DNA from 2 places in the Streptococcus sp. oral taxon 431 genome. Region 1 is predicted to be linked to the other one. Evidence: predicted binding sites of a transcription regulator. Region 1 holds the regulator's gene; the other holds the start of a gene.
The links. Region 1 encodes HrcA, which represses chaperone genes, less so after heat shock. Its sites were predicted from a motif close to TTAGCACTCNNNNNNNNNGAGTGCTAA; they were not measured.
Positions count from the first base shown of each region.

Region 2: the regulator HrcA is predicted to act here: its motif matches at 2,815-2,841, upstream of AXE83_RS03810 (ATP-dependent Clp protease ATP-binding subunit).

Region 1 covers NZ_CP014264.1:508,756-524,593, reverse strand. The annotation lists gene AXE83_RS02475 (sensor histidine kinase) at 88-1,437, opposite strand; gene AXE83_RS02470 (response regulator transcription factor) at 1,451-2,188, opposite strand; gene AXE83_RS02465 (LytTR family DNA-binding domain-containing protein) at 2,193-2,531, opposite strand; gene AXE83_RS02460 (hypothetical protein) at 2,812-3,141, shown strand; gene AXE83_RS02455 (ABC transporter permease) at 3,298-4,347, opposite strand; gene AXE83_RS02450 (ABC transporter ATP-binding protein) at 4,344-5,075, opposite strand; gene AXE83_RS02445 (HIT family protein) at 5,143-5,553, shown strand; gene AXE83_RS02440 (hypothetical protein) at 5,563-5,850, shown strand; gene AXE83_RS02435 (hypothetical protein) at 5,935-6,588, shown strand; gene dnaJ (molecular chaperone DnaJ) at 6,788-7,924, opposite strand; gene AXE83_RS02425 (DJ-1/PfpI family protein) at 8,124-8,756, opposite strand; gene dnaK (molecular chaperone DnaK) at 8,965-10,788, opposite strand; gene grpE (nucleotide exchange factor GrpE) at 11,163-11,678, opposite strand; gene hrcA (heat-inducible transcriptional repressor HrcA) at 11,705-12,739, opposite strand; gene AXE83_RS02405 (DUF2812 domain-containing protein) at 12,907-13,413, opposite strand; gene AXE83_RS10450 (DUF2812 domain-containing protein) at 13,435-14,010, opposite strand; gene AXE83_RS02395 (PadR family transcriptional regulator) at 14,010-14,330, opposite strand; gene glnA (type I glutamate--ammonia ligase) at 14,450-15,796, opposite strand; gene glnR (transcriptional repressor GlnR) at 15,832-15,838, opposite strand, start outside.
Region 2 covers NZ_CP014264.1:798,466-814,303, forward strand. The annotation lists gene AXE83_RS03805 (NUDIX hydrolase) at 1-355, opposite strand, end outside; gene AXE83_RS03810 (ATP-dependent Clp protease ATP-binding subunit) at 444-2,696, opposite strand; gene AXE83_RS03815 (DUF1797 family protein) at 3,093-3,323, opposite strand; gene AXE83_RS03820 (amino acid ABC transporter permease) at 3,519-4,202, shown strand; gene AXE83_RS03825 (amino acid ABC transporter ATP-binding protein) at 4,202-4,936, shown strand; gene AXE83_RS03830 (bifunctional methylenetetrahydrofolate dehydrogenase/methenyltetrahydrofolate cyclohydrolase) at 5,232-6,086, shown strand; gene AXE83_RS03835 (SIALI-17 repeat-containing surface protein) at 6,325-14,286, shown strand; partial or broken gene AXE83_RS11610 (YSIRK-type signal peptide-containing protein) at 14,457-14,525, shown strand; partial or broken gene AXE83_RS03840 (SIALI-17 repeat-containing surface protein) at 14,817-15,838, shown strand, end outside.

The sequences.
Region 1 (15,838 bases):
ACATTGTAAAAAGTCAGGCTGTATAAGGATAAATAGTTGCAGTTTTTTTCAAGTTAAAATGCCAAGGTCCTCTTGCTCACACATTCTCTAATCAGAAGTTGACAGCAAATGAACCGACAAAACCTGACGAAAGACTTGATCTTGACAGGTGGTATTGAGACTGGCATTGGGATAACTTTCCACAATCTTCATGACGGTATAGAGACCAACACCTCGGTCCTCCCCTTTAGAACTAACTCCAAAAGAGAATATTTCAGAAACATCTATGCCCTCTTCTTTGATGGAGTTTTCAATAATGAAGGTCTCCTGTGCTCCATTTTTTAAAAAGGCGATTGAAACGCGAGGTTGACTGGCCTCTACACTGGCTTCAATAGCATTGTCACAAAGGATAGACACAATGGTTAGAAAATCAAGCAGACTCATACTCTCGACCTGAATCTCCTCAGGAACTTCGACATTAAAGACAATGTCCTTTTCTCTAGCTTTTATAAATTTTCCAGCTAGAAGACTTTTGAGGGCACGATCCCGAACATTCACCAATCGGCCCAGGTCATATTTATTGTCCTGCAATTTCTGACTAGAATCCTTTAAGACCGAGTCGTAGACCTCTTTTATCTGCTCCATATCCTCCTCTTCAATACCCAGACGTAAGCTAGTCAAGAGGTTGGTGTAGTCATGACGAAAACTCCGTACTTCCTTGTAAAGTTCCTCTATATGCCGACTATAGCGCTCCATATCTCTATAGCGCAAAGCCTGTTCTTGGTTCAGTTTCTCCTGAAGTTTTTCCTTCAAATAGGTATCCAATTTCTTGATAATCCCCATAAAAAAAAGGAGGTAAAAGACTAGGATTAGATGGCGAACAGTCTTTGATTGGATATCGTATGCATATTCAAAGTAAGACAGACTTTCCATGACTAGAAAGTAAGCCCCCATTATCCAGTTAATCTTAGTCAAGGATTTTTGAAAATCTTTATCTAGGCTCTCCCTTCTCAAGCTAGTGAAATCATAGTCCAACCATTTCAAAAAGACTAATACTATGGAGTAAACGAATATCATAATCAACAAAAAGAGAGGATTTCCATATCCATCTACAATCCCTTTCCCAAAAAACGGAAACACAAAATAGGAGACACTTCTGTAAAAAATATCCATCAATACAATTGGAAAGAGACCATAAAAGAAAAGGAGTTTTTTAGGAAGCCCTCTTAACAATATGAGAGACAAGCTGATGCCGAACAAGGGTTCTATAAAGTATGACAGATAGTCAGTCAAGACTAAAAATTTAAAAGTTGTAACAATTGCTGCTAGAAGAAATTTTAGAAGAAAGGCCTTAAAAATTCTATCGAAAGTGAGACTAATTCCATCTACCTTAAAGAACATGATAATTTCTAGCCCACTAATAGCTAGTGAATACAATATCATCCAAAAAATATACATAAATTCTCCTCACTCAGTGTAAGTTATTGATAGCCTCAGATACTTCCCTGACCTTATAACGGGCGATTAGACAACTTCCACCATTGGGAAAGAAAAGCAGTTTTTCTTTCTTATCCAAACGAACTACATTAGTTGGATTGATAAGAAAAGAGCGATGGCACTGCAAGAGACGGGGCTCCTGCTTGAGAACCTCCTCTAAACTCGCCGTAAATTCCAGCCTGTCCGTCTTGGTATAGAGAATAACACGATGGGGTCTTGGGGACGTTTCGAGATAGTAAACCTCTTTAAAGGGATACTGGAATTGAGCAAATTTTGATTTAAAGTAAAAGCAATCTTCCGCCAAACTTTTACTATCTTGACTATTGGCATAGATAAGGGCTGTCTCGATCCGAGATTCAAACTCCTCTGCCGATAAGGCCTTATCAATGTAGTCCAAAGCAGACACTTGGTAGCGAAAGGACAGGGGCATAAACTCTGAGTGAGTCGTCACAAAGACGATCAGGGCATAAGGATCCCGATCCCGAATCTTTCTAGCCACTTCTAGCCCCTTCATCTCTTCATTTCGAATCTCAATGTCCAAAAAGAAAAGCTGATGCGCCCCCTTTTCATGCACCTCTGCCAGCAGTTGGTCTGGCTTGCCAAAGACTTCAAAAGAACTGGGGATGATACTCTGTTTTTTCAAAAGTTTTTCAATCGTCGTTTCAATCCTAGCTTGTTGGGAAAAATCATCTTCTAAAACAAATATTCTCATCTTCTTATTCTCCTTGTTTCAACCATTTTTGGCGAATTTCTCTATAACGACGTCTGGAATACTGAACAGCATATTGACCTTCTTCTCCAAGAAAAAGAGTCTTTGACTGGAGTTCCATGGATTTTACTCGTTCAAGATTGACCAGACAATTTCGATGACATCTCGTTAAGGTTTCCCCATATTGTTTCTCAAGCTTGCTTAAATTTTGAAACAAATCAAAGCTAGCGTCTTCTGTAACAATTTGCACGGTATGGGCTTTACTTGGATGCGTTTGGATATAGTAGATATCCTTTATGTTTAATTTGAAAATTTCTTTCTCTTTTTGGATGATGATATAAATCATGGATAAAAATCCTCCTGAAGAGAGGATAGCATAAGTCTAGAATCCATTTTTTGCCAAATCCTAAACGGTTCTTAAAAATTCCTAAAGTGTCGAAGTTTTTACAAAATAACTATGATAACCTTACAACTATTTTATCATAAAATCCCGCTATTACCATTCAGGAAATTTCAATGACAATTAAAGATTTGAAGGTAAAAAAAGAGTAAAAAGTGATAGGCTAGGATTATAGAAAGACAAAGGCTTAAAACAACTTTAAAACCATCACAAAGGAGGAATTCTCATGACGGATTCAGACCCCATCAAAAGAGCTCAGACACTGATAACTGAGTTAAACAAAGCTTACCAAGTCTGCAAAAAGGCAACAGCTGACGATGTCCGCTTTCAGGAGCAACTGGACAATATCCTCCGCTTTCTCTCTAAAGCTGAGACAGTGGATAATCGATTCTTGATTGAGCTGGAAAAATTTTACCAGACCTCCAGTCTTCTCATGGGCCTCAGTGCCCTCAATCCAGACGCTCCTACTCGCGCCGCTTGGAGAGCCTATGACCGCTTTCACTTTGACCAAGTCAAGACCAAGTTGAGTCTCTACGGACCAACCCTTATCTTGTAATAGTCTTCAAAAATCTCTTCAAACCATGTTAGACTCTTCTTGAGTAATCTGCGGCTAGTTTCTGGTTTACTCTTTGATGTTCATTGAGGTCACGTAAATAAAAATAAGTTGAGCCAACCTGAACTCAACTTATTTTTTCATCTAATCTTATAAGATTTAGTCCTGCATCTGACGTTTCACCTGATAAGGGAGATACAAGATGTGTAAGACCAATCCAGCTCCAAGCAGGGCTAAAAGAGCTAGTTTTTCTTGGAGGGTAATCACCCCAACTACCAGTTGAACCAATAAAACAAAACCAGTCAATCCTCGGACAACCGCCTGTAATCCCCTTTCCTTTTGCCCCTTGTCTAGCGGGAAAAGTTGAGTCAAATATTGGTAATCAAAGGCGTGATAGAGGGCCAATAACTGAAAGAGCAAGAGGTAGTTAAATAGAACCACCACTGCTGTCGCTATCCAAGCTTGCTCAATAAAGATCAACGCCAGCAAGGATAGGAAGAGGAGACGAAGACTGAGGGCAAAAAGATCTCCATTTCGCAGATAAGAACGAAGATAGAGGTTCTGCCAAATCTTGCTCGGCACCTTCTGAACTGCTTTTAGGATAACATCTAGATAAGCTCGTCTCTTGACGCTGTTTGAAATTCCCTTGACTTGGGTAAAGAGGGCAAAGAAACGAAGTAAAAACTGCTTGCGTTTACTTTCTTGGGCAATCACATAGTCCCAGTCCAGATGATTTGCACTAAAAAACTTGCCAGCTTTTTTCTGAAACAGGAAATATTTCCCGACTCCCAAAAGAAGAACATAGACCCAAAAAACTCCTAAGCCTAAGCCCATGGCTAAAAATAAAGGAGCAAAAAGGAGCAAAAAGAGAGTCTGTACACTAACCCAAAAGATGAAGGAAACTAAACTTTGCTTCTGGATGTGTTCTCTCACTTCTTCTTCAGCTACTAAGAGAAAGAGCTTATCAGGCGCTTCCACATAGGTCGCTATTCCTCCCCAAAGTAAGAGTAAAACAGAGACAATCCCAATTAAACCTAGGATTGGTAGATGATTCTCAGGAAAATGCTGGAGCAGTTGACTATACTGATAGGCTAGAAAACCTACTAAGACCAGTAAAAACAAGACAAAGTGGTCATTGAGCACATAACGCAGATAACCGACACACTCTTTACGAAAAGCCTGCTTTCGCTTTAGAAACAACTCTTTCATCTGTCCTCCTCTTTGGTCAAAGCTAAATAGATATCATTGAGACTTGCTTCCGGCATGGCAAAAGCTTGTCTCAGCTCTTCAAGATCCCCTTTAGCTCTGACTTGACCTTTGTGGAGAATGACAAAAGAATCACACATTTTTTCAGCAGAGTCAAGAACGTGGGTACTCATGAGGATAGACTTCCCTTTTTTCTTTTCAAGATCCAAAAGCTGAATCAAGTCCGAAATCGCCAGAGGATCAAGACCAAGGAAAGGTTCATCGACGATAAAGAGACTCGGATCCACAACAAAGGCACAGATAATCATGACCTTCTGTTTCATCCCTTTTGAAAAATGAACAGGGAACCAATCTAATTTCTGATCCAAACGGAACATCTTTAAAAGAGGTTCTACACGTTTAAAAGCTAGGTTTTGCTCAATACCATAGGCCATGGCAACCGTCTCGATATGTTCTCTGAGAGTTAATTCTTCGTACAAACTAGGAGTTTCAGGAATGTAACCAATCTGCTGACGATATTCTCGCGGATTGGCACCTAAGGTTAGCCCGTCGATGTTTATTTCTCCACTATAAGGTGTCAAAAGTCCAATAATTTCATTGATGGTCGTTGATTTTCCTGCACCATTGAGACCAATCAAACCGACCAGCTGTCCACTCTCGACTGTAAAGGACACATCTTTCAAGACAGGGACATGAACATAGCCCCCAGTCAGATTTTTAATTTCTAACATATTTTCTCCAAATCTGGTATAATGTAGCTATATTATATCAAAATTCAATACAGTAGAGGTAGATTTTATGTCAGATTGCATTTTTTGTAAAATTATCGCAGGAGAGATTCCCGCATCAAAGGTTTACGAAGATGATCAAGTTCTTGCCTTCCTTGATATCTCACAAGTAACACCTGGTCACACCTTGGTCGTACCAAAAGAACACTACCGCAATCTTTTAGAAATGGATGCTGCAAGTGCTAGCCAACTGTTCGCCCAAGTACCAAAGGTTGCTCAAAAAGTCATGAAAGCTACCAAAGCTGAAGGTATGAATATCATCGCCAACTGCGAAGAAGTTGCTGGACAAACTGTTTTCCATACCCATGTCCACCTCGTTCCTCGTTATGGCGCAGATGATGACCTAAAAATTGACTTTGTCGCTCATGAACCAGACTTTGACAAACTTGCCCAAGTCGCTGAAACGATCAAAAACGCCTAAGGAGTCACTATGAAACTATCAAATTTACTACTTTTTGCAGGTTCTGCGGTCGGTTCATACCTCCTCGTTAAGAACCGCCAAGCTATCACTGAAGAGGTTCTAGATACAACTGATCGTGTTGAAGCCATTAAGGATGACTTAGACATCATCCAAGATAGCCTGCAAATTATCGACCAACAAAAAGAACTCATCAAGGAATATCAAAAAGATTTGACCTATAAGTTTAAAGTCTTGGAAAAAGACGTCCAAACAAGATTAGCTGTACTAAAAGAATTGCAGGAAACTGAAGAAAACTAAGGAAAGGGAAACTCCAATTTTCCTTATTTCCCCTTTAAATCCATTTGGGTTAGCAAATCCTAACAGACCAGGGAGGGCATGAAAATGAAACAGTTTTTTAAAGTTCTGACGCGGATCATCCTGATCATTTGTGGTGTCCTCTGCCTTCTTGTAGCCCTAGCATTTCTAATACTGGCCAATCTGTTCAAGGCCTCACCGAGTGACATCCGAGAAGGAAATGAAGCCTTAAAACAAATCTTCATCTCCCTTGACCTGCCTCCTGAAAAAGTAGAATCAAATGGAAGCTATCAATTCGAAGGCGGGGGGTTGGATTTTTATGTGACATTCTCTGATGATGTTGTCAATAGCCACCCAGTCCTAAAAGAAAGTCCTAACCTGACTAAAAATCGACTTAAGGTCTATGTTCTACAGGCAGGTGATATTTCCTACCATTCAGTAGAGGACAACTTATTCAATCATGGTTTATCCCAATTTTTAGAGAAGGAAGGCGAGAAGTATTTCCGAGAAAACGGAAAGAAATCACATTCTTCTTACACAATTCTAACTTTGAATGATCCGGAAAGCATGAAAAAGGGGATCGCATTCTATGAAAAAGCTTTGACCTTGGTGGATATTCAGGATAATTCGGCAATTAAGCACATTGATACCGTCACCGTGAAACCTGGCAAGGAAGCGGAACTCAAGCAACTCATCCAGGACATGGATGAGGCTGGCTTACTCACTCAAAAATATCAATAGCAGATCAGTCGGAGATTATTTCTCCCATGCTCATACACTTCGAAAATCTCTTCAAACTACGTCAGCTCTATCTGCAACCTCAAAGCAGTGCTTTGAGCAACCTGCGGCTAGCTTCCTAGTTTGCTCTTTGATTTTCATTGAGTATAACATTCTAAAGAGTGCACGAAAAAGAGCCCGAAGGCTCTTTTTACTTTATGCTTTATTCTCCTTCAAAGGCATCCTTAATATGGTCAAAGAAGCCTTTTTTCTTTGGATTTACTTTTAAATCACCTGCAGCTGCGAATTCTTTCAAGGCTGCTTTTTGGCGGTCATTCAAACCTGTTGGGGTAACAACATTGACAGTAACATATTGGTCACCAAGGGCACCACCACGAAGGCTAGGCGCACCTTTACCACGTAGGCGGAATCGTTTACCAGTCTGAGTTCCTTCTGGAATGACTAATTCTACATCACCATGAACTGTAGGGATGTCTACTGTATCACCAAGTGCTGCTTGAACAAAATTGAGGTTCAAATTGTAGAAGATAGTGGTTCCTTCACGTTCAAACTTATCACTAGCTTCCACCGAAACTACTACATACAAGTCACCATAAGGGCCTCCATTAAAGCCAGCTTCACCTTGACCAGCTAGGCGGATTTGTTGACCTGTTTCCACACCAGCAGGGATTTTTACGTGTACGCTATGGGCTTGTTTTTCATGACCAGTTCCATGACAGGTTGTACATGGATCTTTGATTTCTTGACCACGACCATGACAGACATCACAGGTTACCTGGCGACGCATCATACCAAGAGGTGTTTGGGTATCAACATTGATCACACCTGAACCATGACAGCGTCCACAAGTAACTGGACTTGTTCCAGGTTTGGCACCAGACCCATTACAAGTACGACAGCTTGCTTCACGATTGTATTTGACTTCCTTTTCTGTACCAAAAATAGCTTCTTCAAAAGTCAAATGAACGCGATACTGGAGGTCGTCACCTTGACGAGGGGCATTTGGATTACGTGATGCACCGCCACCACCAAAGAAGCTTGAGAAGATATCTTCAAATCCGCCAAAACCACCTGCTCCATCGAAGCCACCGAAACCGCCAGCACCACCAAAACCACCATTGGCACCCGCAGCACCGTATTGGTCATAGGCAGCACGTTTCTGTTCATCGCTCAAAGTTTCATAAGCTTCTTGAACTTCCTTGTACTTGTCCTCAGCTCCAGGATCCTTGTTGATATCTGGATGATATTTTTTAGATAATTTCCGATAGGCTCTCTTGATCTCATCTTGAGATGCATTTTTCGAAACGCCCAAACGGTCGTAAAATTCAGTATTGTTCATTTAAGATACCAAGACCGTAAAATTCGACTGAAAAATAGGAAATCTGACGCAGGAGCGATGCTCCTAGACAGATTTATCTTTTTTCCGAGAATTTAGGTCGGATTCAATTCCTTTCTTTCATATTGAGTAAGAAACTTTAGAACTCAGGTTCAATTCCCCGAACACTCTTTGTTCCTTTCTATAATTTATAAGTAAATCTTTAGAGGATGTTTTCTATACTTCGCTTCACTTGATCAAACTCTTGGTCCGATAGAGTAAATATCAAATCCTCTTCAGCATACTCGTTCTGTTCTTTAAAATAGTTATCCGTATTCTCTGCCAAACCTAGACTAAGAATTACTTTTCTTGCAAACTCTTGATGCGCAAAACCAATAGCCGTAATGATTTGTTTATCTTGCACAAGAACTTTCGGTTGGAAATTTTCACGTGGAAGAAATTCAAAATAGTCAAAGAAGTTTTGCCAAATTCCACCTGTAAATTTCGTATCCTTCAACAAGCCTGCTTTCGCCAATAAAAGAGGCGCTGAAGAAATGGCTGCAATGAGGATATCTTGCTCACCAAGGTTCCTCAAGAACGAAAGCAATTTCTCATCCTGTAGGGCAGGTCCTATATTTACCATTCCTGGCAAAATCACACAAGAATACTCTTCTATACGGATCTGATCTAGTGTTTTGGTCGGTTGACAGGGCAAACCATCCTCAGAGACCACCATCGAGTGATCTGAAGCGACATAATCAATCGTGACGTCAAAAGACAGAGCTAAAGTACTTGTTAAAGCGGTTATCTCATAGAGAGAAAAATTAGGATAAATGATACAAAGTACTTTTTTCATACGTAACATCCTCTATTTTACCGAAAAACAGAGGCTGGGTTGCAACCTCTGGATTTCTTCTTATCATTACGACGTTCAAAAACAAAGTCGATTATACTTTGTTTTTGAACTAGTAAGGCTGAATTGATTTTCGGATTAAAGGAATCCTAAAATCTCGGAACCTTTCTTTATTTCAAGAGGTTCCGCTAAAACAATCCACTGGATTGTTTTACTTCTCCGTAAACTCTCCGTCTACGACGTCATCGCCTGCATTTCCTGTTGCTTGTGCGCCTTCTGCTCCTGCTTGGGCTTGTTGCGCTGCTGCGGCTTGTTCGTAGAGTTTAACGGCAAGTCCTTGAGCTTTTTCGTTCAATGCTTCAAGTTTTGCTTTCATTTCGTCCAAGTTGTTGTCTTCTTGGGCTTTCTTAAGCTCATCGAGGGCAGCTTGGGCAGCATCACGTTCTGCATCGAAGCCTTTACCTTCAGTTTCCTTGATTGTCTTTTCAGTCGCAAAGATAGCTTGGTCTACTTCGTTACGAAGGTCAACTTCTTCTTTACGTTTCTTATCTGCTTCAGCGTTAGCTTCTGCATCTTTCATCATGCGGTCGATTTCTTCATCTGTCAAACCTGAGTTAGATTGGATAACAATTGTTTGTTCTTTTTGAGTTCCAAGGTCTTTGGCCTTAACAGATACGATACCGTTCTTATCGATGTCAAATGTAACTTCGATTTGTGGGATACCACGAGGTGCAGCTGGGATATCTGTCAATTGGAAGCGTCCAAGAGTCTTGTTATCTGCTGCCATTGGGCGTTCCCCTTGAAGAACGTGGATATCAACGGCTGGTTGGTTATCTGCTGCAGTTGAGAAGACTTGTGATTTAGATGTTGGAATAGTAGTGTTGCGGTCGATGAGTTTTGTAAATACTCCACCCATTGTTTCGATACCAAGTGACAATGGAGTTACGTCAAGAAGAACAACGTCTTTGACGTCACCAGTGATGACACCACCTTGGATAGCAGCACCCATAGCCACAACTTCATCAGGGTTTACTGATTTGTTTGGTTCTTTACCAGTTTCAGCTTTAACGGCTTCTACAACGGCAGGAATACGAGTTGAACCACCGACAAGGATCACTTCGTCGATATCTGACAAGCTCAAACCTGCATCTGAAAGGGCTTGACGAACTGGAACTTTTGTACGTTCTACAAGGTCACGAGTCAAATCGTCAAATTTCGCACGAGTCAAAGTCATTTCCAAGTGAAGAGGTCCAGCTTCACCAGCAGTGATGAATGGCAAGCTGATTTGTGTTGAAGTTACACCAGAAAGGTCTTTCTTAGCTTTTTCAGCCGCGTCTTTCAAACGTTGAAGGGCCATCTTGTCTGTTGACAAATCAATGCCGTTTTCTTTCTTGAATTCTGCTACTAAGTGGTCGATGATTTTTTGGTCAAAGTCGTCACCACCGAGTTTGTTATCCCCTGCAGTTGCCAATACATCAAAGACACCATCACCCAATTCAAGGATAGATACGTCGAATGTACCACCACCAAGGTCGAATACCAAGATTTTTTCTTCTTTGTCTGTCTTGTCCAAACCGTAAGCAAGAGCTGCTGCAGTTGGTTCGTTGACGATACGTTCTACTTCAAGACCAGCGATTTTACCAGCGTCTTTTGTTGCTTGACGTTGAGCATCGTTGAAGTAAGCTGGAACTGTGATAACAGCCTTAGTTACTTTTTCACCAAGGTATTCTTCAGCGTAACCTTTCAAGTATTGAAGGATCATAGCTGAGATTTCTTGTGGAGTGTATTCTTTACCGTTAGCAGAAACTTTTTCAGAAGTACCCATCTTAGATTTGATAGAGATAACTGTATCTGGATTTGTTACTGCTTGACGTTTTGCCGCGTCACCAACGATGATTTCACCGTTTTTGAATGACACAACAGATGGAGTTGTGCGGTTTCCTTCTGGGTTTGCGATAATTTTGCTTTCAGTTCCTTCAAGAACTGCTACTGCTGAGTTTGTTGTACCTAAGTCAATACCGATAATTTTAGACATATGTTTTTCTCCTTAAATTTATCTTCTTTTTTTCTTTTTGATATTTCCCCTTAAGTGGTGGGGACGTGAGCAACTCCCTTCGGGATTTCATCACTTATTTTTGAGCCTATTGTCTCAAAAATCCCCTGTTTCAGTAGCACAAGCTACTGAAACTTTCACCACGGCGGGAAATATCTTCCTTGCAAGCCTCCGGCTTGCTTCTTATCTTTCTTTCATAGTTTATTGTCGTTTCGGACAAGGTTTCAATGTATATAAGTTGCGACACGAGAAGTCGAAATCGATATTATTTCGACGACGAGTTAGTAAGGAGGCTAGGCAAACGCCATAGCGATTGCCGTTTTCTGACGAGTTGCTTTAGCTACCGTCAGAATTGCCTAGTTATAAACCACTACAATAGCCGGTCTTAGGATGCGGTCATGAAGTTTGTAGCCTTTTTGGAAGACTTGTGCGATGGTATCTGCTGGATGTTCGTCATCTGCTGGAACTGTTTGAATGGCCATGTGGTAGTTATGGTCAAATTCACCATCTGCTGGAATTTCTTCAATTCCTTCTTCTTTCAGAGCATGTATCAAACTTTCTTGGACCATTTCCAAGCCCTTCTTCACATCATCTGTCAACCCTTCGACGGCAAGGGCACGTTCAAGGTTATCAAGTGATGGCAAGATTGCTTTTGCCAAATCTTGGCTACGATAGCGTTGCAAGAGTTGACGCTCTTCATTGGCACGGCGCTGAATGTTTTGCATTTCTGCATGGGCACGAAGATATTTGTTTTCAAATTCCTCGGCACGTTCATTAGCCAAATCCAATTCCGATTTCTCAGGAGCTGTTTCTTCAGCTGTTTCCACAACTTCCTCTTCTTTTACTTCTTCATTTTTAATATCTTGGGCCATTTTCGCCTCCTTTAATGATTTCAATCTTAATTCACTTCATAGTGATTACTGCTGAGATAGCGGTAAAAATCCGTCAACTTCATGGTCAAAACTCGATTAACTACATTGAGTTGATTGACCAATTGTTGATAATCCAGATTGACCGGACCTATAATCGCAAGGATTCCAAATCCACGATAGGGAATCAGGAACTTACTGCTAATCACTGCTAAGTCAGCTAAACAGGATTCTTGGCTATCCGCAACTCGGACACTTTGCGTCTGGTCGCCAATCAGATTTTCTCGAATCTCCAAAGCAACCTTTTGTGGCTGATCAAAAAACTGATAAGCTGCTAGATTAGCAAAATTCAAGAGATTGACTTTGCCAGAAACCACGATATTTTCATTGAACATTTCTTTAAAGATATGTTCGACGAGGTCCATAACATTATCCGTTGTTGTAAAGTAACGTTGGATAATTTGCGGAATCTCTGTCCGAATCTTGTAGTGAATATCCAAAACAGTTTGATCCAGGAAACGCTCTTGAATCATGGTCTTGAGGCGATTTAAATCCTCCTGCAAGAAATTTCTCGGAATCAAAAACTGACTGGTAACTGTTCTAGACTCATCAAGCGTAAAAACTGCCAGTGCTGTATGTTGTCCGAGGACAACGATATCAAAAGCTGTTAGCTTCTGCCTACTTGGTTCTACATCTAGCGCTACAACCGTACAACCACTCAAGTCTGACAAGATTTTCGTTGCCTCTTGAAGGATATCCTCAAGCTTGAAGAACTCCTGATCAAAGGCTTTTACAATCTCATAAACTTGATTTTCAGCTAAACGGTCAAAGGATAGGGAGTGTTTGACATAGTATTGAAATCCAGCCACACTGGGCATCCGACCACTGGAAGTATGAGCCTTTTCAAGCAAACCTTGCTTTTCTAGAGCTGCCATATCATTTCGAATGGTAGCACTACTAGAGTTGATAGACTCTTGCAAGGCTTTGGATCCAACAGGTTCGTGCGTTTTGGTAAAGATGTCAATAATCAGATTTAAAATATTCTGCTGACGTTCTGTAACCATCTCGCTACTCCTCTCTGATAGATCTTTTTTAGCACTCGACACATCCAAGTGCTAACTTATGATTCTATTATACACCCTTAGAAAAGAATGTCAAGACAAAAACTCAAAAAATTAGCACTCTTTTGCCAAGAGTGCTAAAAATCAGTCTGAGGACCTAGAAACTATTGTCAATCAACCAGATATTTCCGTTTAAGTCTGTAAAAACTATAGATTAGATAAGTAATCATAAGAGCATATAGGGCAAAAATAAGGAAGAAAGAATGAGAGAGGCTTTCGCGAAACAGACTCATACAAACAACTAGACCTCCAGAGATAGAAACTATCGATGTACGAAGTCCAGATTTCACAACATCCCATCGAAGATGATTGTTCATGAAAGATTGATCATTTAAATCTACATCACAAGTTGCTTTTCGAAAAACAGTATAAGAACAATTTTCCACAAATTCCCATCCTCTATCCTTAATACTTTGTAAATCTACCTCATTTTTTCTAAGGTAGCTAGTATTCCACACAAGGTAAATTACATCATCTGGTCGGCATTGTTCAAAATAGAAAAAGCCAAAACGATTCGATTTAAATTTCCAACCTTTCAAATGCATCTCATGCAAATAATCTTCTACCTTATCCAAATCAAAAATGGTAAACATTCGAAATTGTACTTTGCTATTCATTGTCTAACCTCCAAAATGGTTCTATTTATCAGATAATTCTTTCCACTTTTGAAACAATCTCCAAAAAACATATGAAATCTGAATCGCAAAAACTATCAATAGAGTACAATCTATGATAACAATCAAAAACATTTCCCAACTGAAATGACTACCTCCACTGACAAACTTTGATAAAATCGGTAGTAGAGCTAAAAAGAGAAGCAAAATAGGAAGCATCCGCATTGTTAAAATCTTCTTGACCATTGCTAACTTCCCGGCCGCGTCATTATAAATTTCAAACTCGGCATCCGACTCAACTCCAGAATAAAGCTTTCTAAAATAGGAAAACCCATTAAAGTTTGTAATATGCTCCCAGCCAAAATCTTTAAACAGTTGTAAATAGGAAGCTCTCTCTGACTTTTTCATAGGATAAAAGTCCAACTGATAAACCACCTGCTCCGGTTGGCACTCTTCAAAAGTATACTTAACCGCAACCACTAAGTTAGAGTAACTTACTTCCTTAAGTTTCCAGCCTTGAGCATGCATTTCTCTGAGATAGAGAGCCTCTCTATCATAATCCGCAATGGTACAAATCCTATAAACAACTTTCTTTTCCATCAAAGCTCCTCCCGACTGTTTCTGTAGAGTCGTTCAATACGTTTCAACTCAATATCTAAAACTTTTCGGCCCAAGTCTGTTATCTGATAGATTTTTCGTTTTTCCTCTTCTCGGACAAAGGAAATCAAACCATCCTTTTCCATCTTTGACAAGGTTCCATACATGGTTCCAGGACTAATCGAAACCTGCGAATCTGTCATTTCTTTGACCGTTTGCGTAATACCATAGCCATGGTTCTCCTTTTGCAGACAGAACAGAATATAAAATCCCGTTTCAGTCATGGGAATGTAGACACGCCTAATCTTATCTGTTAATTCCATTTAACCAGACCTCCTATTCAGTTCGATATATCGCACTTCGTTACATAAAATATATCACACCTCGATATAAAATGCAAGAAAAAAAGATCGTCCTCACGGACAATCTTTTTGATTTATCATTAGTAAAGATCTAGGTAGTTATCAATTTCCCATTGTGAGACAAAAGTTGCATAGCTTGCCCACTCGATGCGTTTGGCTTCAAGGAAGCTAGTATAGATGTGCTCACCTAGAGCTGCTTTAACCACTTCGTCTTCTGTCAAAGCTTTCAAAGCATTGTGAAGAGTTGATGGAAGGTCTGTGATGCCAGCCTCTTTACGCTCTTCAGCAGTCATGATGTAGATATTTTCTTCGATTGGTGCTGGTGCTTCAATTTTGTTTTCGATACCGTTCAAACCGACTTCCAAAAGAACAGCCATAGCAATATAAGGGTTTGCCATTGGGTCCACCGAGCGCAACTCCAAACGTGTTCCCATTCCGCGTGAAGCTGGTACACGGACAAGCGGTGAACGGTTACGGCCAGCCCAAGCGATGTAAACAGGGGCTTCGTAGCCTGGAACCAAACGTTTGTATGAGTTAACGGTTGGGTTCATGATAGCTGTATAGTTGTAGGCATGTTTGATCAAACCACCAAGGAAGTAGTAAGCAGTTTCTGATAACTGCATTCCTTTTGGATCATTTGGATCAAAGAAGGCATTATTTCCCTCAGCATCAAACAAAGACATATTGCAGTGCATACCTGAACCAGCGATACCAAATTTTGGTTTAGCCATAAAGGTTGCATAGAGACCATGTTTACGCGCAATTGTTTTTACAACGAGTTTAAAGATTTGAATCTTATCACAAGCACGAAGAACTTCATCGTACTTAAAGTCAATCTCATGTTGACCTACAGCAACTTCGTGGTGACTTGCTTCAACTTCAAATCCCATTTTGGTCAAGACATTCACAATCTCACGACGAGTGTTGTCAGCAAGGTCAGTAGGTGCCAAATCAAAGTAACCACCCTTGTCATTTACCTCAAGAGTTGGATCTCCATTTTCATCAAGCTTAAATAGGAAGAATTCTGGCTCTGGTCCAAGGTTGAAAGATTTGAATCCAACTTCTTCCATGTGACGAAGAGCACGTTTGAGGTTTCCACGAGGGTCTCCCGCAAATGGTTCCCCTTCTGTTGTATAGACATCACAGATCAATCCTGCGACACTACCGTTCTCATCTCCCCAAGGAAAGACTGTCCAAGTGTCCAAGTCAGGGTAGAGGTACATATCTGATTCGTTGATACGAACAAACCCTTCAATAGAAGATCCATCAAACATAGCCTTATTTGACAAGACCTTGTCTAGTTGTTCATCTGTAGCAGGAATTTCGACGTTTTTCATAGTTCCCAAAATATCTGAAAACATGAGACGGATAAAGGTTACATTTTTTTCCTTAACTTCACGACGAATATCTGCAGCTGTGATTGGCATGGTTTTTCTCCTTATATATGACGACTTGCGGTTGCCTAACCG
Region 2 (15,838 bases), 290 kb from region 1:
GGTGATTGAAGTCCTCCAAAGGTTTTTGGATTTCTTGATAAGAAGTAGCTTCGTAGAGATAGGCTGGATTGTAGTAGTAGGTATCGCGGTGGCTGGAATAGAAATACTCATCTGCTTGTCCATAATAAGTACCAATCTCAGCTGTAAAACCTAATTCTTCAATCAGTTCTCGTTTTAAAGCTTCAAAATGATCTTCGCCTGCTTCAATCTCGCCACCAGGCAAGAACCATGCACCATTTGGAGCTTGAACGAGGATAATCTTTTCATGTGCTGAGTCAGGGATGACTGCATAAACACCATATCTAGTTTTGTAGGTTACACCCTCTTTTTTTTCTCCAAAGGTTGGATTTGTCATAAATTTCTCCTTTATGTGTGCGCTTTCTTACTATAATAGTAAAGAATGCTCTTACTGTCAAGTAAGAACATTCTTTTAGTATGTGGAATTAGTCATTTGAGTCAACTGTTTCCAATTTATTTTTTGATTTAATCATGATTTTACCATTGCTAGTCATGACGGCTTTGAGGTTTTTCTCGCTTGGATTTTCAAGGTAGTAGTCCGTAATTGCATCTTCGATATAATCTTGGATTGTACGACGGAGTGGGCGAGCTCCCATTTTTGGATCATAACCAAGGTCTACAAGTTTTTCCTTAACCTTATCTGTCACATCTAAATGGATGTTATTACTTGAGAGTCGTTTATTGACATCATCTAACATGAGGTCAACGATTTGAAGGAGATTTTCCTTGCTGAGAGCCTTGAATTCGATAATGCCATCAAAACGGTTCATAAATTCTGGACTAAAGAAGTTGCCTAATTCCCCAAGGACAGAGTTGGTACGGCCTTCTCTAGCAGCTCCAAAACCAACACTAGCTTCTGCCTTACCTGTACCTGCATTTGAGGTCATAATAATGATAGCGTCCTTGAAGCTAACAGTGCGACCTTGACCATCCGTTAAACGACCATCGTCCAAGACTTGGAGGAACATATGCATAACATCTGGATGGGCTTTTTCAACTTCGTCTAGGAGGATCAGTGAGTAGGGGTTACGACGAACTTTTTCAGTCAATTGTCCAGCTTCATCATAGCCTACGTATCCCGGAGGGGCACCAACGAGTTTAGCAACGCTGTGTTTTTCCATGTATTCACTCATATCAAAGCGAATCATGCTATCAGCAGAACCAAAGAGTTCGATGGCCAGTTGTTTAGAAAGTTCTGTTTTACCGACACCGGTAGGACCAACAAAGAGGAAGCTACCGATTGGACGGTTTGGAGTACCGAGTCCGACACGGTTACGACGGATAGCCTTAGCGATCTTATCAACTGCATCATCTTGACCAATAACATGAGCCTTGAGGTCATCTGCTAGGTTGATAAGTTGAGACTGTTCTTTTTCTTTCAAATCACCAACTGGGATATTAGTCTTTTGCTCGATGATGTGTTCGATTGTTTTTTCACTGATGATTGGGGTATCCTGATCCGTTACCTTGGTCTTTTGCATTTCCTTATATTTGGCAATCTGGTCACGGAAGTAGGCTGCTTTTTCAAAATCTTCGTCTCGAGTTGCTTGAGCCTTGAGATTTTCCGCTTCGATTAAGCGTTGGTCGATGACCTTAGGATCTACAAAATTCAAGGTTAAGTTCATCTTTGAACCAGCTTCATCTAGAAGGTCAATAGCCTTGTCTGGCAAGAAACGGTCTTGGATGTAGCGATTAGAAAGAGTAGCGGCCGCTTCGATAGCCCCATCAGTATAATGAACGTGGTGATAATCTTCGTATTTCTTTTGAATACCCTTAAGAATAATAATGGTTTCTTCAACAGTTGGTTCGTCAACTTTAACAGGTTGCATACGACGTTCAAGGGCAGCATCTTTTTCGATGATGCGGTATTCATTGAGGGTAGTAGCACCAACTAGTTGTAGTTCGCCACGAGCAAGAGCTGGTTTTAGGATATTGCCTGCATCCATATTCCCTTCTCCTGCTGAACCAGCACCGACAATTTCATGAATTTCGTCAATGAAGAGAATAACATCCTCGCGCTCACGAATTTCTTCCATGAGTTTTTGCATGCGCTCTTCAAACTGACCTCGGATACCTGTTCCTTGAACAAGGCTAACGACATCTAAGCGGATGACTTCTTTACCTTGAAGCTTATGGGGAACATTACCGTCAACAATTTTCTGAGCTAAACCTTCGACAACAGCTGTCTTACCAACACCGGGCTCACCGATGAGGACAGGGTTGTTTTTTGTTCTGCGGTTGAGGATTTCAATGACACGGATAATCTCTTCGTCACGGCCAATTACAGGGTCAATATTTCCACGACGGGCAATCTCAGTGATATTGATACCATATTCATCCAAGAGTCCTTTTTCCTGGATTGGTGGTGGTGTTTGAGCAGGACCACGATTTTGGGCACCATAGCCACCATTTCCACCGTATCCACCCCCTGACTGAGTTGGGGGGATATTGTTGTTATTAGAAGAAGGTCTAAAGTTGTTGAGATCGTTAAAGAAGTCTCCAAAGGGATCAAAATCACGGTTGTTTAAATCTGTAATGCCCTTGAACAAGCTATTGTTAGGATCTGTTTTGATAATTTTGTAGCAATTTTGGCAAAGATCGATTTGCTTTTGTTGCCCATTGAGATTGGTATAAAGATGAATCGTTGAGTCATTGATTTTACAGTTTTGACAGAGCATACCGCCACCTCATTTCTTTCTTAGTCTTGACTAAATCTAAAAGGTCAAAAATAGTCAAACAAGTATATAATTTAATTATATCATGATTATTGGGCAATTCAAGTAAAAAGATTGGATACTAGCACTATAAATAGTAGAGCGCTAATCATGATAAAATCTTGATAGTAAGAAAAAAATCCTATTTGTCATACAAAAAGGATTCTCGTTTGTGAAAGGCGGTGGGACAGAAATCGATAGACAAAGTCTCGATTTCGTAGTCCCAGCCCCGCGAAGATGATTAGGAGTTTTGGGAGTCTAAAAGACGAACGAAAAGTCTAATCAGCTACCGCGTCAAAGTTTGATTGCTAATAAAAAGTGAGGCCGGGATCTTTTGTCCCAACCTCTGTATATCTATTATTAGTATAGAAGTTCGTAAATTTCCATCGCAATCAAGTCGATGCTGTCAAAAGTATATGTTTCACGAGCTTCAACATCACGAAGTGTAAAGATTGGGCCATTTTCTTCATCATGGTTAAAAGCAACTTCAGCTACAACAACTCCCTCGCGCTCAAAGTTACGTTTTAAGTTACCACCATCTTTTGTCATTGCTTCTAGGCGGTTGATGATTCTAACCAAATGTGATTCCATTTTGATTCTCCTCCATTTCTTATCGTTACTATTTTACCATAAAGAGTATCCACTTGACTAGAAAAAACTAAGATTTCTCGCTATTTCTGTTTTCTTTGAAATTTTATTGAAAATAAAAGGAAAAAGATTGCATTTTTATTCAAAACATGTTATACTCATACAAGTTTTAAGTTAGAATTAGAAAGTAGTGGATTTATGAATTTTTCTTTTTTACCTAAATATCTGCCATATTTTAATTATGGTGCTCTCGTAACGGTCTTGATTTCGGTTTTTGTTGTCTTTTTGGGGACAATTTTAGGGATAGTCTTGGCTTTTGCTCAACGTTCTAAAATGAAGCCCTTAGCTTGGCTTGCCAATGTTTATATTTGGATTTTCCGTGGAACACCTATGATGGTACAGATCATGATTGCTTTTGCTCTTATGCACATCAATGCTCCGACAATTCAGATTGGTGTTTTGGGAGTTGATTTTTCACGTTTGATTCCAGGGATTATCATTATCTCTATGAATAGTGGTGCCTATGTGTCAGAAATAGTTCGTGCTGGTATCAATGCAGTACCTAAAGGGCAATTAGAGGCGGCTTACTCTCTAGGGATTCGTCCTAAAAATGCTATGCGCTATGTCATCTTGCCACAGGCTATCAAGAATATCTTGCCAGCCTTGGGGAATGAGTTTATTACCATTATCAAGGATAGTTCACTCTTATCAGCAATCGGTGTCATGGAATTGTGGAATGGAGCTACTACGGTGTCAACAACCACCTACCTACCTTTAACTCCACTCTTATTTGCGGCCTTTTACTACTTGATTATGACCTCTATCTTGACACTAGCCTTGAAAGCTTTTGAAAATCGTATGGGACAAGGAGATAAGAAATAATGACTGAAACGCTAATTAAAATTGAAAACCTTCATAAAAGCTTTGGAAAGAATGAAGTTTTAAAAGGGATTGATCTTGAAATTAAAAAAGGTGAAGTGGTAGTAATTATCGGACCATCTGGTAGCGGTAAGTCAACCCTCCTTCGCTCTATGAATCTCCTCGAAGAGGCGACAAAAGGCAAGGTCATCTTTGAAGGAGTGGATATTACGGATAAGAAAAATGACCTCTTTGCCATGCGTGAAAAGATGGGAATGGTATTCCAACAGTTCAATCTCTTCCCAAATATGACAGTGAAGGAAAACATCACGCTTTCTCCTATCAAGACCAAAGGGGAAAGTAAGGAAGTTGCTGAGAAGAGAGCGCATGAGCTCTTGGAAAAGGTTGGTCTACCAGATAAGGCATATGCTTATCCACAAAGTTTGTCTGGTGGACAGCAACAACGTATCGCTATCGCTCGTGGTCTTGCCATGGAACCAGATGTCCTACTCTTTGATGAACCGACTTCTGCCCTAGACCCAGAAATGGTAGGGGAAGTACTAGCAGTTATGCAAGAACTTGCTAAGTCAGGAATGACCATGGTCATCGTGACGCATGAGATGGGCTTTGCGCGTGAGGTAGCAGACCGTGTCATCTTTATGGCTGACGGTGTTGTTGTCGAAGACGGAACTCCAAAGCAAGTCTTTGAACAAACCCAAGAACAAAGAACCAAGGATTTCTTGAGTAAGGTTTTGTAAGAATATCGTAATTTAGAGAGAGTGGGACAGAAATCGGTAATTCGTTAGAATTTGATTTCGTCGTCCCACCTCCGCACAGTTGAGAAGGACTGTAAAAGCTGATGAAATCAGCGTAGTAGAGCCCACTCAACCACTGCGTCTTGCTCAACAATCCAAAGACAATTGAGAGGCTAGGACTTTTGTCTCAGCCTCTTTCTTATAGTTTCAGACTATAAGGTCTCTTAGGTAAGAAGTGTTAGAGGGACAAGTATATTTTTGATATAATAGAAGATATTTGTTAGAAAAGAGAAAACACATGACACAGATTATTGATGGGAAGGCCTTGGCGGCCAAGTTACAGGGACAATTGGCTGAAAAGACTGCGAAATTGAAAGAAGAGACAGGCTTGGTGCCTGGTTTGGTCGTTATTTTAGTCGGAGAAAATCCAGCCAGCCAAGTTTACGTTCGTAACAAGGAACGTTCAGCTATTGCAGCAGGATTCCAGAGTGAAGTTGTGCGAGTTCCTGAAATAATTACCCAAGAGGAATTGTTGGATTTGATTGCCAAATACAATCAAGATCCAGCTTGGCATGGGATTTTGGTTCAATTGCCTTTACCAAAACACATCGATGAAGAGGCTGTTCTACTAGCCATTGATCCAGAAAAGGATGTGGATGGTTTTCATCCGCTCAACATGGGACGTCTTTGGTCTGGTCACCCAGTTATGATTCCTTCAACTCCTGCTGGTATTATGGAAATGTTTCATGAGTATGGGATCGACTTAGAAGGTAAAAATGCAGTTGTCATTGGTCGTTCTAATATTGTCGGGAAACCCATGGCCCAGTTACTGTTGGCTAAGAATGCAACTGTAACCTTGACCCACTCACGAACTCATAACCTTGCTAAGGTAGCTTCTAAAGCTGATATTCTTGTGGTAGCAATCGGTCGTGCTAAATTTGTGACTGCTGACTTTGTCAAACCTGGGGCTGTTGTTATTGATGTGGGGATGAACCGAGATGAAAATGGCAAGCTCTGTGGAGATGTTGACTATGAGGCTGTTGCGCCAATCGCTAGTCATATCACGCCTGTACCTGGTGGAGTTGGGCCTATGACCATTACTATGCTAATGGAGCAAACTTATCAGGCTGCATTGCGTAGCTTGGATAGATAGAACAAGCATTTATTCTAGATAGTGAAGAAACAAGTTCTAAAAAGTGAACTTGTTTTTTTCTTGCACTTATTTTAATAAAATTACAGTAAAACTTCTACAAATTATTGAAAAAACTCTACTATTTTGATATATTAAAAGCATCAATATTTATATGGATAAAATAAGTAAGCGTCTAGAGGGAGGTTTATTTTTTGGAGCAAAATGTAATCGCTTACTAGAACATTGGAAAGGAACAATAATGGATAAGAGATTTTTTGAAAGACGGTGTCATTATAGTATTCGTAAATTTGCCATTGGTGCGGCTTCGGTTATGATTGGAGCTAGTATATTTGGTCTTCAGGTGGCTCAAGCTGCTGAAACTGAAACAGCAACTCCCAGTGAGGAAACAATTCATCAAGTTCAACCTTTAGATAAGCTTCCAGATGATCTTGCTGCGGCCATTGCAAAAGCTGAGCAAAATGGTGCACAAGATTCCACTACTGAAAAAGAAGAAAATGATACGGTTGAACCAGCAAAACCAGCAACTGAAGAAAAGATGACTGAGGCTACAAGTCCTAAGGAAGAAAAGGAAGTAGAAGTAGTTAGCCCTAAAAAAGACAAAGTTGAAAAAACTGAAAAACCTGCTACTGAAGTGGATGGGAAAGAGTCTACAGATTCAGAAGCAAGTTCTGACAAGCCAGCAGTTCGAGAAGAACATTCTGATACACCTAATCAGAATAAACCTGTAACGTACGATAAAAGCAAGGAAGAAAAAGCTTCGGCAAGTGAATTGCCTCAAGCCACAAAAGAGAAGGAAAAAGAAGACCAACTTTTACAGGAAAGAAAACAAAATTTCAACAAAGACTGGTATTTTAAACTAAACGCTCAGGGTGATTTTTCTAAGAAAGATGTTGATGTTCATGACTGGTCTAAGTTGAACCTTCCTCATGACTGGAGTATCTATTTTGATTTTGATCACAAGTCTCCTGCTCGAAATGAAGGTGGTCAATTAAATGGTGGTACTGCCTGGTATCGTAAGACCTTTACTGTAGACGAAGCTGCCAAGGACAAGGACGTTCGTATTAATTTTGATGGAGTTTACATGGACTCTAAGGTTTATGTAAATGGCAAATTTGTAGGTCACTATCCAAGTGGTTATAATCATTTTTCATATGACATCACTGAATTTTTAAATAAAGATGGTAGTGAAAATACCATTGCGGTCCAAGTTACCAATAAACAACCAAGTAGTCGTTGGTACTCAGGGAGTGGGATCTATCGTGATGTGACTCTGAGCTATCGTGACAAGGTGCAAGTGGCTGAAAATGGAAATCATATTACCACTCCAAAATTGGCTGAACAAAAAGATGGCAATGTTGAAACACAAATTCAAAGCAAGATCAAAAATACTGCCAAGACTCTAGCTAAGGTATATGTAGAGCAACAGATTTTTACCAAAGAAGGTAAGGCTGTCTCAGATTTGGTTCGTTCTGTAACTAAGAGTCTATCAGGAAATGAGACAGCTGACTTTAAGCAAACGATTTTGGTTAACAAGCCAACTCTCTGGACAACGAAAAGTTATAATCCTCAACTTTATGTTCTGAAAACCAAGGTTTATAATGAAGGTCAGCTAGTTGATGTGACAGAAGATACTTTTGGATATCGTTATTTCAACTGGACAGCCAAGGAAGGTTTCTCTCTTAATGGCGAGAGAATGAAATTCCATGGAGTTAGTATTCACCATGATAATGGAGCCTTGGGGGCAGAAGAAAACTATAAGGCAACCTACCGAAAATTAAAACTCCTAAAAGATATGGGAGTTAACTCTATCCGTACAACCCACAATCCAGCAAGTCCACAGTTGTTAGATGCTGCGGCAAGTCTAGGACTTTTGGTCCAAGAAGAAGCCTTTGATACTTGGTATCGTGGTAAGAAAACTTATGACTATGGTCGTTTTTTTGACCAAGATGCAACTCACCCAGAAGCCAAGAAGGGTGAAAAATGGTCTGATTTTGATCTTAGAACCATGGTTGAACGAGATAAAAATAATCCTTCAATCATCATGTGGTCACTCGGTAATGAGGTTGATGAGGCTGATGGTGGTGCTCGTTCACTAGAAATAGCCAAGCGTTTGAAAGCTGTCATCAAAGCTATCGATACAGAACGCTATGTGACCATGGGTGAAAACAAATTCAGTAGTAGATCTACAGGCTTGTTCTTAGAATTAGCAGCAATCATGGATGCTGTTGGTATGAACTATGGTGAGCGTAATTATGATGCAGTTCGTAAAGCGCATCCAGACTGGTTGATTTACGGTTCTGAAACTTCTTCAGCAACTCGAACTCGTGATTCTTACTTTAATCCTGCTCAAAATCTCTGGCACGATAATCGTCCAAATCGTCACTATGAACAATCAGACTATGGTAATGACCGTGTAGCCTGGGGCAGAACAGCTACTGAATCTTGGACCTTTGACCGTGATCGTGCTGGCTATGCAGGTCAGTTCATCTGGACTGGTTTTGACTATATCGGGGAACCTACACCATGGCATAATCAAGATAATACACCAGTGAAAAGCTCTTACTTTGGTATCATTGATACGGCAGGATTGCCTAAGAATGATTTCTACCTCTACCGTAGTGAGTGGTATAGTGCCAAAGAAAAACCAACTGTTCGCATTATGCCTCACTGGAATTGGACTGAAGAAACGCTCAAGGAACGTAATATGCTCATCAATGGCAAGGTTCCAGTTCGGACCTTCTCAAATGCTGCTAGCGTAGAATTGTTCTTGAATAACGAGTCCCTTGGTAAGAAAGAATTTGTTAAGAAAACAACTGAAGATGGGCGCCCTTATCACGAGGGAGCTAAACCAAGTGAATTGTATCTTGAGTGGTTGGTTGACTATAAACCAGGTACCTTAACTGCTATTGCTCGTGATGAAAATGGCAAAGAGATTGCGCGTGATAGTGTGACAACAGCAGGGGAGCCAGCTAGAGTTCGACTCACCAAGGAAGAACATGTCATCACTGCAGACGGTAAAGATTTATCTTATATCCATTATGAAATCGTTGATGAAGATGGCAATGTTGTTCCAACAGCTAACAATCTTGTTCATTTCAATCTTCATGGTCAAGGTCAAATCGTTGGTGTGGACAATGGGGAACAAGCTAGCCGTGAACGCTACAAAGCTCAGAAAGATGGCACATGGCAGAGAAAAGCCTTCAATGGTAAAGGTGTTGTCATTGTTAAATCCACTGAAAAAGAAGGGAAATTTACCCTCTTTGCAGATTCTGCAGGTTTAGCTTCTGATCAAGCAACAGTCACAACTGTTTCAGGCAAAAAAGAAAATCGTCACCTTGTAGCTTTTGCCCCTGTTAAGGCGACTACAGATGTCAGTGAAAATCCTAAATTGCCAGAAACCGTGACAGCTATTTATAGCGACGGCAGTGTTGAAGAAAAATCTGTAACTTGGGATATACCAGATGATCTCCTTACTAGTGCAGGTGAGAAAAAAGTTCTTGGTAGCGTGGAAGGACTTGAAGCTAAGGCTGAAGCCCTTGTTAAGGTGGTTGCACTCGATAAGTGGTTGCCTAAGGTAGCAACTGTGCCAGTTGGTACAGCTGCAGAAGATTTGGATAAAACTGTAACGGCTGTTTTGTCAGATGGTAACTTGGTTGATGTGGATGTCGTTTCTTGGACCTTGAAAGATCCTGATGCCTTGACAAAAGAAGGTGGACGTACTGAAGCAACTGGTAAATTAGTTGGAAATGACTACGAGGTGACAGCAACCTTTATCGCAAGTGATCAGGAAACAGAAAGTACTGTTACAGGTCTCACAGTTGGAGATAAGACTCTTGAAAACTTTGAGTCTGGAAAGACCTACTACCGAGTATCCCTTCCTTATACTGCTAAAATCCCAAGTGTTGGTGCACAAACTACTGGCTATCAGGTTACAGTTCAACAAGCTTCAGAAGCTAATGATTATCAAGCTTCTGTATTCTTGAGTGACCAGAAGGGCGATTTGGTTCAAACATATTTGATTCAATTCGTGAAAGAAGCTCCTGCCTTGACACGCTTGGAAGTAAGTGTAGAAGGTAAAGAAAATGCAACAGAAGACCAAGTCCTCCCTTATCATGTCATTGGACATTATGAAGATGGTTCACAGACTGAATTTTCAGCGTCAGATATCCATTTGGAAGCTAAGTCAGCTGATGGTGCTCATCTGGAGGTAAATGGTCAGAACTTGCTTCTTTACAAGAAAGGTAGTGTAACCCTCACTCCTCGTATTGACAATCAAACTGATAAGACTCAGTCTGTAGCAACTGAACTTGTGATAAAAGAAAATACAGTAGACAAGAAAATTGTCAAACTTCATCCGGTTTCTATCTCTACAGACATCAATCAGCAACCGAATTTGCCTGGTCAAATTGGAGCAGATTTTGATAAAGGCTTGCCTCGTAAGGTAGCTGTAACTTGGGACAAGGTAGATGCAAAAGATTTGAGCTACTATCATAGCTTTACCCTGAAAGGGCATGTAGAAGGCACAGATATTGAAGCTCTTGCCAATGTGACTGTTGAAGGTTTGCAGGTTGCTGAAGAAATCAGCCTGACTCTTCCTAAGGGTGAAACTGTTCAATTACCAGCTAGTGTCCGTGCTTATCATTCAAATGGAACAACTGTCTATAAAGATGTCGTTTGGGATAAGGTTCCTGAAAACTTTAGTCAGACTGAAGGTATCTATGAAATCAAGGGTCAATTAGTGGGTAGCCATCTGACTACCAAGGCTCATGTTCGTGTTTCCAGTCAGGTTGTTGCGGGAAATAATATCTCGAAACAATGGACTGGTTCTCAATTGCCAGCGGCTATCGTGTCCAATACGGGTGGTGATGATTCGGCAAGTACCTTGAACGATTTGACGGTTTCAAGAGCCAGTACAGATGTTAAGAATCGATGGACTACATGGCAAACAGGTACTGATAATGACTGGGCATCTATCTTGTTTGGTAACTCTGGTGATTTGACCAAGCGCTTTGTCGACAATCTATCCGTTGATTTCTATACAGACGGGGCAATCGGACTTCCAAAAGAATATGTTATTGAATACTATGTCGGTCAGGAAGTTCCAGATCTTCCAAATGATGTCAATAATGCTCAGCGTGATACCAACCATCCATTCAACAATGCTGCCAACTGGAAAGAAGTTGAACATCTCAAAGCTCCAGGACAATTATCTGCAGGTCAAACAAACCACTTTACATTTGATAAGGTTGAAACTTATGCTGTTCGTATGCGTATGAAGAAAGCAGATGGAACTGCTGGTGTTGGTTTGACAGAAATCACTATTTTAGGAAGTAAAGTTCCAAGTGCTACCAGCTCAGAAATTTCTATCCAAGTAGATGGCAAGAAGCTTGAGCATTTCAATCCGTCTAAGACAGATTATTATATTCCTCAAGCAAGCAAGGAAATCACTGCAACAGCCAGCAACAACGGTGTGGTGACAGTTGTTCCTGCAACAAGTGAAAAAGGTGCGACACGTCTTATCTTGAAAGCTGAGGATGGAACTGTTCTGAAAGAATATCGTATCTTCCGTGATGATGAAAAAGAAACAACACAACCAGTAGCTGCGGAAAATAGTGCCCAGACCTTGAATGTTGGTGATCAACTTCAATTGCCTGCAGAGGTAACAGTCTACTATCCATCACAGACTGGCTGGATTAAGGCTAACCTTGCTGTCCAATGGGATGCTGTGCCAGAACATGCGACTGCACAAGAAGGTAGCTTTGAAGTTCTTGGTCATGTTCTAGGAACAGACTTAACAACCAAGATGCAAGTAACAGTTGTTACAAAAGGTAATCAAGTTATTTCAGAAAATGCAAATAATAATGAGACTGATTCTAAAGCCTTTGCGTCTACTACAAATGACACACAAGCAGCTTCTCGGGATAAGATTTTCTATATCAACGATGGGCACTTTAACGAAGATGGACGTTGGACTAACTGGTCTCGTACTCCGAAAGACCAAGAAACATCTGTGGGAATTCTCTTTAAGAAGAATGGTCAGATTACACCTCAATCTGTTGGAAAAGTAGCTATTCAATTCTTTAAAGATAGTGGAACAGACGCACCAGCAAAAATGGTACTGGAAAGATATGTTGGTCCTTCCTATACAGAACCAAGCACCATTTCTCGTTATGAAGAAAATGCGGATCATCCATTTAACAAGGCAGAAAACTGGCAAGAAATTCCTTATAAGGCATCTGGAGAAATCGTGGCTGGTAAGCCAATCGAATTTACCTTTGATCCAATTGAGACATCAGCTATTCGAGCACGTATGACTCGTAAATCTACAACTAATGGTCTAGCAATGGTCGAGTTTAGTGCTTACTCTCCTGCTAAAGTAAGAGATGAGGAAACTCCTTCAGTATCCATTTCGGTTGCTGGAAAAGCATTAGAAAACTTTGATCCTGAGGTTTCAGATTATACAGTGAGCTTAAATGGCACTAAACCACAGGTGACTGCTCAAGCAAGCGGTCACGGTGTGACAACGGTTGTTGAGTCTAGTCAGGATAACCTTCCTACTCTTGTCCGTCTTCTTGCTAAGGATGGTAGTCTTGTCAAGGAATATCGTATTCATTTCAAACCTAGTCACCGTATAGTTCCTGAAGAAGGCGACCAAAGTCCTGTTCTCGAACGACCAAGTCTAGAAGTTATCAAGACCGAAATTCCATTTAAGGAAATTATTCGTGAAAACAATGATTTAGCTCAAGATGAACGTCGTGTAATCTCAGAAGGTAAGAAGGGTGAAAGAGTTGATTATGTTGAGGTTCTAGGATCTAACCGTACAACTGTTCATACAGATACGACTGAGGCGCAAGATCGAATTGTTGAAGTTAAGGTCAAACCTGTCATTACTACTAGCAAAGGTGACGATCCAGCTCCAGTCGTAGAAGTTCCAGAATTTGAGGGCGGTGTCAATGCAGTAGAGGCTGCTAAGCATGAGTTGCCAGAATACACAGATCCGATTGGCACAGTAGGTGACGATCCAGCCCCAGTGGTAGAAGTCCCAGAATTTGAGGGTGGTGTCAATGCAGTAGAGGCGGCTAAGCATGAGTTGCCAGAATACACAGATTCGATTGGCACAGTAGGTGACGAATCAGCTCCAGTAGTGGAAGTCCCAGAATTTGAGGGCGGCGTCAATGCTGCTGAAGCTGCCAAGCATGAGTTGCCAGAATACACAGATCCGATTGGGACAGTAGGCGATGATCCAGCGCCAGTCGTAGAAATTCCAGAATTTGAAGGCGGTGTTAATGCAGTAGATGCGGCTAAGCATGAGTTGCCAGAATACACAGATCCGATTGGCACAGTAGGTGACGAACCAGCTCCAGTGGTAGAAGTCCCAGAATTTGAGGGCGGCGTCAATGCTGTAGAAGCAGCTAAGCATGAGTTGCCAGAATACACAGAAGCAATCGGTACAGTAGGCGACGATCCAGCTCCGGTAGTAGAAGTGCCAGAATTTGCAGGTGGCGTCAATGCAGTAGAGGCAGTTAAGAACGAAGTCCCAGAATACACAGGTGGCGTCAATGCGGTAGAAGCAGCTAAGAATGAATTACCAGAATACACAGGAGCAGTAGCTACAGTGGGGAACAAGCCAGCACCAAGTCTTGTTAAACCAGCCGAAGAGGTTCAAATCTTAACTGATAAGGAAACTGGAGTTCTAGTAGCAGGGCTAACTAGAGAGTTATCTAAAGACCTCAAGCTTCAAGTTCAAAAGGTCCTTAAACAAGAATTAGCTGGTAAGCAATACGATGCTTATCAAGTGAAATTGCTGGATAAAGACAACCAGATGGTTGCTCCAAAAGGTGCTGTCCTAGTGAGATTACCAGTTAAGGGTCAGGTTCAAGAGGTTTATCACATGAGCTTAGATCAAGGCTTACAGGTTCAAAAGGTGACGCTTGTAGGTGACATGGTTGAATTTGTCACCAAAGATCTAGGACTTTATGCGATTGTCTATAAAGAACAAAATCAAGAACCAGTAAAACCAGTAGAACAAGCTCATAAACCAGCAGTTAAGGGAGAAAACTTTGAAAATGCTTCAGAGAAAGTAGATTCAGCAAGACTTCCAGAAACAAGTGAAAGTCGATCTGATACAGCTGCCTTCCTAGCAAGTCTCAGTCTTGTTTTATCAGTAGCTCTACTAACTGTTAAACGTAAAGAAAAATAGAGTTTGGAACTCTACATTGCTGATTGATTGTAGAAATACTTGGACTATCCCAGTGGATAGGATCGAAAAATGCTACAACCATATGGAGAGAACCTCTAGGTTCTCTCCGTTTTTTAAAATAGGGATGAAACCGCTTAGATGAGTGGTTGGAGGAAAGGAATAGAAGAAAGATGGATCATCAATTTTTTGAGAAACGTTGTCATTATAGCATTCGAAAATTTGCAATAGGAGCAGCTTCAGTAATGGTTGGTGCGAGTATCTTTGGAGCCAGTATGGTACAAGCGGCAGAGACAGAGCCCGCACTAGAAGCAGAAACAAGTCTTACACAGCTTCCACCAGAGGATAAGTTATCACCAGAATTGGCAAGCGCTATTAAAAGTGCAGAGGCAGACTTTGTTTCAGAGACTAAAGTGGAAGAGGTAGCTACTAAGTCCCAAGCTCCTGAAGAAACTTCTTCAAAACCATTAGAAACTAAAAATTCTACAGTAGAGAAGGGAGTAACAACCGTAGAAAATGCTTCTACTGAAGTCGCTCCTACTGAGGCTCATGTAGCAATAGAACCTACGAAACCAGGTGAAGTAAATGGAACGGTGGAGAAAGCTGATTCATTTACAGCAGATAAACCTACAAGTAAAGCAGAAATTGATGCAGCAAAATCTCAAGTAGCTAAAAAAGAATATACGGTATTCCCAAGACCTCAAAAGGTTACTTATGGAGATGGCATCACTGCTCTAGAAGGAAAGGTAAATCTTGTCTTGAGTGATGGTTTGGATATCTATACTCGAAACCGTGCCAAGGAAATTCTCCAAGCTAGTAATGTATCCTATACTACCAGTACAAAAGCTACAGAAGGGGCGACCAACATTTTCCTTGGAGTGCGTGGGAAAGCTCCTCTGGCAGAAAAAGAAGTCCAAGATATTTCGTCTGAATTATACGATAAAATTGATGCCTATGTCTTGCGCGTGAAGGACAATAAGATTTCGATTGTAGGAAAGGATACGGATGCTGTCTTCTTTGGACTAACAACTTTGAAACAAATGCTGAAAGAGAGTCCTGTCCCAGTTCTTAGAGATGTGACAGTAGAAGACTATGCAGAAGTTAAAAATCGTGGCTTTATCGAAGGCTATTATGGAAATCCTTGGACCAAGGAAAATCGTGAAGACTTGATGCGCTATGGTGGTGACTTAAAGCTAACTCAGTACTTCTTTGCGCCAAAAGACGATCCCTATCACAATGCTAAATGGCGTGAACTCTATCCAGAAGAAAAAATGTCAGAGATTCGAGATCTAGCTCGTGTGGGAAATGAAACAAAGACACGTTATGTTTGGACCATCCACCCCTTTATGCATAAGAAGATGCGTTTTGACACGGATGAATTATATAAACAGGATTTAGATGTCATTAAAGCGAAATTCACTCAGTTGCTGGATGCAGGAGTGCGTGAATTTGGGGTTCTAGCTGATGATGCGGCCTGGCCTGTTGGTGGCTACAATAGTTATGTTCGGTTAATGACCGATTTGACAAATTGGCTAACTGAACAAGAAACAAAATA